DNA from 2 places in the Ruegeria sp. CH6 genome. Region 2 is predicted to be linked to the other one. Evidence: riboswitches for the same ligand, from Rfam matches in the RefSeq annotation. Region 2 holds a riboswitch; the other holds the start of a gene.
The links. Region 2 has a riboswitch for cobalamin ahead of ACR0CW_RS11980 (DUF1636 family protein). Riboswitches for the same ligand answer to the same signal wherever they lie in the genome.
Positions count from the first base shown of each region.

Region 1: it holds a riboswitch for cobalamin, as region 2 does, so the genes downstream of both, ACR0CW_RS04595 (DUF1636 family protein) here and ACR0CW_RS11980 (DUF1636 family protein) in region 2, are expected to answer to the same signal.

Region 1 covers NZ_JBQFQS010000002.1:65,230-68,435, reverse strand. Annotated here, with positions in the region: gene ACR0CW_RS04600 (LysR substrate-binding domain-containing protein) at 1-839, shown strand, start outside; cobalamin riboswitch at 912-1,121, shown strand; gene ACR0CW_RS04595 (DUF1636 family protein) at 1,192-1,581, shown strand; gene cobW (cobalamin biosynthesis protein CobW) at 1,578-2,633, shown strand; gene cobN (cobaltochelatase subunit CobN) at 2,637-3,206, shown strand, end outside.
Region 2 covers NZ_JBQFQS010000004.1:239,095-242,300, forward strand. Annotated here, with positions in the region: gene ACR0CW_RS11965 (alkyl/aryl-sulfatase) at 1-284, shown strand, start outside; gene ACR0CW_RS11970 (hypothetical protein) at 499-720, shown strand; gene ACR0CW_RS11975 (hypothetical protein) at 717-1,220, shown strand; cobalamin riboswitch at 1,280-1,486, shown strand; gene ACR0CW_RS11980 (DUF1636 family protein) at 1,728-2,084, shown strand; gene ACR0CW_RS11985 (ABC transporter ATP-binding protein) at 2,081-2,857, shown strand; gene ACR0CW_RS11990 (ABC transporter substrate-binding protein) at 2,870-3,206, shown strand, end outside.

The DNA.
Region 1 (3,206 bases), on a different contig from region 2:
CCGCTCGCCATCTGAATTTCACTGCTACCGCGCAAGAGCTGGGTCTGACACAAACCGCAGTATCCCTGCATATCCGTTCATTGGAAGCCGAGTTGGGCCAACCTCTTTTCACTCGACAGGCAAGACGACTGGAATTGACCGAGCTTGGCCAGTCCTATGCTTTGACCGTTCGGCGCGCTCTGTCTAACATAACCCTTTCGACCAACAGTTTGTTTGGCCCAGCTTCTCAGCAGACGCTGACCGTTCGTGCGGCAATTTCAACCATGACTTATTGGCTGGCTGCCGAACTACCTGAATTCACCAGCCAACATCCCGACATCCCTGTGCGATTGGTGACTCACATCTGGAATGACACCATGGGTTCCAGCGATGTGGATATCGATATTCGGCTGGGCTATGGCGACTGGCCGGGGCTCAGGTCAGAGAAACTTTCGGATGAATTCCTTGTTCCGGTTTGCAGATCCGGCACTGCAGCGCCTAGCAAGACAGAGTTCCGTGAAAGTCCTCTGATCCATATCCTTGGATATGAAGACAACTGGGCGCGATACTTTGAAGCGCATGGCATTCACCAGCCTGAACTTCAGTCTCAATATTCGGCGGATACAACGGTCACCGCGTTGCAACTTGTGATGGCGGGGGCAGGCTACGCCACAATCCTTGAACGCTTTGCCCGGAATGCGATTGCGCAGGGTGCGCCCTTGCAGATCGCCGGACCACCGATTCCCTTTGCTCAGTCCCATTACCTGATCCGCTCAGATGGCGCGCCCCGCCCGACGGCCTCTGCCCGCCTCTTTGAGACCTGGTTGCAAGAACGGATCAAAGCGGATGCCGCTGACTGACCACTGCAAGTCGCTTTTCCATCCCGGTGATCTGAGAGCGCCTCCATTCGCTTGACAACGCCCCTTTGCTTGCCGCATGTCCCTTTCGTTGGTGTCTGTGCAAGCAGATGAAAAGGGAATGCATCAGCGGTATGGAATGCCGTCAAATGCAGCCGCCCCCGCGACCGTGACCGGAGAAGGTGCCCAAAGCCACTGGCCTGCAGGCCGGGAAGGCAGGACACCTGCCAGAGGATACCTCTGACATCCGCAAGCCGGGAGACCTGCCAACGCCCGAAGACCAGACCGGACGGGGTGTTCCGGTGTCGGGCCAAGGCCCGCGCATACCCCGTCCCCCGAAAACCGTGAAGGGGGGATGAGAGACGTGACCGAGACGATACCAGTTGAACTGCTGGTCTGCACCACCTGCCGGCGTGGCCTTCCTGTCGAGGAAGATGACCAGCGCCCCGGCACATTATTGCATAAAGCGCTGACCGAGGCCGAGCTGCCAGATGGCATTGATCTTAAGGCCGTTGAATGCCTTTCGAACTGCGATCAGGGGTGTTCGATCGTACTGCGTGGCGGACCATCCCGCTGGACCTTTGTGTATGAGAACCTCAACGAAACCGACCACGTCGAGACCATCGTCGAAGGCGTCACCAAATATCTCGCCACCGAAGACGGCCTTGTGAAATGGCGTGAGCGCCCTGAACATTTCCGCAAAAACTGTGCGGCCCGCATTCCCCCGATTGGAGCCCTGAAATGAGCAACCTCGAAAAACTTCCCGTTACTGTAATCACTGGCTTTCTGGGCTCGGGCAAAACCACACTGGTCAAGCACCTGATGCAGAACCCGCAGGGCAAACGTCTGGCCGTTGTTGTCAATGAATTCGGTGACGTTGGCGTCGATGGCGACATCCTGAAATCCTGCGCAATTCCCGATTGCCCGGCGGAAAACATCATGGAACTGGCAAATGGCTGCATCTGCTGCACCGTGGCCGATGATTTCATCCCAACTATCGAAGCGCTGATGGCGCTGGAACCGCGCCCCGATCACATCCTGATTGAAACCTCCGGACTCGCGCTGCCCAAGCCGCTGCTGAAGGCATTCGACTGGCCGGATATCCGTTCCAAGATCACCGTTGACGGCGTGATCGCTCTGGCCGATGCCGAGGCCGTCGCCGCCGGGCGCTTCGCTCCGAATGTCGAAGCCGTGGACGCCCAGCGCCTGGCCGATGACTCGATCGACCACGAAACGCCTCTGTCCGAGGTGTTCGAAGACCAGATCTCCTGCGCCGATATCATCCTGCTGACCAAGCCCGATCTGGCCGGTCCCGAGGGTGTTGCCAAGGCCAAAGAGATCATCGCAGCCGAGGCCCCTCGCCCGCTGCCTGTGGTAGAAGTCGCCGAAGGCGCCGTAGACGTGCGCGTTGTTCTGGGCCTCGAAGCCGCTGCCGAGGATGACATGGACGCCCGCCCAAGCCATCACGACGGACACCACGATCACGAGCATGACGATTTCGAAAGCATCATCGTCGAGTTGCCGGAACAGACCGACCCAACCGATCTGGTTGCCAAAATCGAACGCCTGGCGACTGAGCTGAACATCCTGCGCGTCAAAGGCTATGCCGCCGTTCAGGGCAAACCGATGCGTCTGCTGGTTCAGGCTGTTGGTGCCCGCGTCCGTCACCAATACGACCGCCCATGGGAACCCGGCGAGGAACGCCGCTCGCGTTTGGTGGTGATCGCCGAGCATGACGACATCAAAGAGGCTGCGATCCGTGATATCCTCGTAGGTGTAGCTGAGGCTGCCGAGTAAGCCATGCATGTCGTCTTCCGCGAAAGCCACGGGTTAGAAGAAACTGAAACCCCAACCGATCTGGGCCAGAGCCCAGCGGATCTGGTGGTGCTGTCCTTTTCGGACAGCGACCTTGGCGCTTTTGCGGCGGGCTGGCATCGCGGTGGCGGGGCCGAAGGGCGTATGCCGTCGATGCGGCTGGCCAATCTGACGGCGTTGAAGCACCCTCTGTCCGTCGACACCTATGTCGAACAGACACTTGAGGGGGCCAAGGGTATTCTGATCCGCCTGATCGGTGGTGTGCCCTACTGGTCCTACGGTCTGCAGCAGGTTTTGGCTTTGGCACAGACCAAAGGTATCGCGCTGGCGGTTCTGCCTGCCGACGGGCGCGAGGATACGCGGCTGGATGACTATTCCACCCTGCCCGTCTCAACCCTGAGACGGCTCGCGCATCTCTGTGACACCGGTGGAGAAGTGGCCGCGCAAGCTGCCTTGGCTCAGATGGCTCTGGCCGCGGGGCTTTATGCCGGGCCGGTGATGGGTGCAAAAACCCTGCCAGAATCCGGAGCTTGGTGCCCCGATCGTGGCGTTATC
Region 2 (3,206 bases):
TGACCCATATCGTTGACCAGACTGCGGAAAACGCCGACCTGTCGATCAGTCTGAACCGCGCTGATCTAGAAAAGGTCATGACCGGCGAACGTAAGCTGACCGACATGCTGGCAGATGGCACCGCCAAATCTGAAGGCGATACCGAGATCGTGGCACAACTGGCTTCGACACTCGATCAGTTCGATCTTGGCTTCGAACTGATGCCGGGCACCGGCGCGCAGGATCTGACCCCTGAAGCGAATGACTTTGCCCAGCCTGCGCTCGCGAATTCCAACGGCGGCTGATAACCCCATCAGTTAGCTGACCCAGGTTCGCAGGGTTGGCTTTCGCCTTGGAAGGCGGGTTTTCCCGCCGGAAGACGGGCCGTCGCAACCGGTCCGTCTTTTCCTTATTGCTTTTTCCGACTATTTTTGTCAGTTAAGCACCGACCTAGTCAGATTCTCTGGATTCACGCCCGGTCACCGCCCTGCCCGACGCTGACCAAGAGACAACCAGATAATGACAAAATCGCTTGCTGACCTGCTGGCCATGGATGCTGTTGCCAGCCGACATGGATGTGCATTGAAACCGAAACTCCGCGAGGCCATCGAAGCCGACCTGCGGTTCCCTGCACATGCCACCGCACCCCGCCCACAAACAGAACTGACCGCAGATGAGCTGCCGGAAAACGTGCTCAGCCTGTCGGCGCATTCCCCAAATTCTGAAAGGAAGCGCGCATGAGCTTTTCAGTCTATGGATCAAACGGCGACAGACCAGCTGCGGGCAGACCAGACTTCGATGATTTTGAGCTGGGACTGTTGCCTGTTATGCGACACTTCATCCTCAGTTTTGCCGATCCCGATACGCAATCGTGGCAACACGCCTATTCCACGGCCATCGAACGCTGGGGCGTTGATCAGGGCCTGAACATCGCGCATCTGATCTATAAAATCGTCAAGGTCACATTGCATTGCCGCCCGGCGGGGCTGGCCTTCAACGACCCGCTTTGCCTTGAACAGCGTGGGTCACTGACATGCGATGAGCTTGCGCTGATGAAGATGCTGCATCACATGCGGCGCGACAACACGCCCGAAGCGCGCGATGCCGTCAACCTTGTTACAGGCGGCTATCCGGATCCCCATCTGATTCAGGCTGGTCTGACGCTTGCCAATCGCTTTCCGACCGGTAGCGACCGACGCGGCGACACCACCCGCCGGCCGATGCTTCGGGTCGTGAAGTAAAAACCTATCCCTGCGTTGACCAAGCCTTCAGCTGGCGCTTGACAACGCTATCGACACCAGACTAGCTGACACGAGATGGTTCCCGGCGGTTTGTCCGAGGGATGAAAATGGGAATACGGTGCGGTGCGTTCTGCGTACCAATGCCGTGACTGCCCCCGCAACTGTAGGCGGAGAGCGAAGCCAAAAGACCACTGGCCCAAAGGCCGGGAAGGTTGGCCAAGCATCGACCCGCAAGTCAGGAGACCTGCCATCAGATGTTTAACCAACCCGGGGCGGGGCGTCCTGGAAGGAGGCTTTGATGGCGCGTAATCTGCGTGTGTACATATACGGCACCTTCTGTCCGCACTTGGCAACAAGTGGAGCGGACCATGCCGGAAGCAAATAAACTCTTCGCTTTGTATTTTCAAAACCGGCAGTGGCACAGCATCGCAAATCCGAGCTGTAATAAATTACTTGTTACGTTATTACATTGCTTATCACCCGGATTGTCAGTAAGTGGAGCGCGTAATGCCTGAAAACTCTGATCATTTCCTGTTGATTTGCGAGACCTGTCAGGGCTCGGACAGTGCCGATGCGCTTCGAACGGCGATTGCGGACAAGCTTCCGTCCTGCTTCGCAATCCGAGGGGTTTCCTGCATGGCTGGCTGTTCACATCCTACGACCGTTGGCTTTCAGGCTGCGGACAAAGCGCAATACCTGTTCGGTCGCATTAGTTCAGCGCAGGACATTGAAGCGCTGGCCGCGTTTGCCTGGCAATATCAGGACAGCGCCGACGGCTGGACCAATGCCACGGACAGACCCCCTGCCCTTTACACCAAAACCTTGTCGCGCATGCCGCGCATCTTGTCTGGAGGTCAGGCATGACATTTCTGGTTGCCGAAAATCTCGAGTACTATGCATTGAACGGTGATGTGCTGCTGCAGGGTGTGTCCTTTGATCTGGACGAGGGATCAGTACTGGCCATCGCAGGCCCGAACGGCGCGGGCAAAACCACCCTGCTGAACCTGCTATGTGGTGTCGAAACCATCGCGCTTGGGGATGTACTGATACGCGGTCAAAGCCTGCGATCGCTATCGCCTCAGGACCGCGCCCGGACCATCGCTGTTGTAAGCCAGCAGGAACTGCCCGATGGACGGTTACGACTGAGAGATTACGTAGCCTTGGGGCAGATTCCCATCAAAGGCGACCGATCTGCAGATGAACATAAACAGGCATTGGACAGGATATTTGACCTGACCGAGCTGCATCATCTGGCAGGCAAGCAGATGTCGACCCTATCAGGAGGCGAGCGTCAGCGCGCTCATATTGCGCGCGCTTTGGCCCAAAACCCGTCGCTGCTGTTTCTGGACGAACCCACCAACCATCTGGATCCCGATGCCAAGGGGCGCATGCTCTCGCTGGTCGCCGATCTTGGTATCACCGTGGTCATGATCGTCCACGATCTGGTCATGATCCCTGAGTTCGCCACCCATGTTGCGTTGATGAAATCCACCCGACTGACGGGTTTTGGACCAGTCAGCAACATCCTGACGCCACAGCGCGTGCGCGAAACCTTTGGCGTCGAATACCTGTGTTTTCAACACGAAGACCGGGTGATCCCCGCACTCGACATCCGAAAAACCAAGCTTACAAACTGACAGGAGCTTTCCATGAACCTGAAACTCTGGCCCGTGGCGCTGATCACCGGCCTCGCCACCAGTGCGGCCGCACATGAGGTCACCGTAGACAATTGCGGCGAACCGCTTGTTTTTGACTCAACGCCCGAACGGCTGGTCGTGCACGACATGAACATGACCGACATGGCCTTTGCGCTTGGCCTGCAGGACAAGATCGTCGGCCTGACTGGCATCACTGGATGGTACAAGACCAGCCCGGAATTCGATACGCTGCGCGGTGACATCCCCGAACTGGCGCCGAAATACCCCACTGTCGAAAATCTGGTAGCAGTAGAACCCGATCTTTTCTTTGCCGGGTGGTACTATGGCA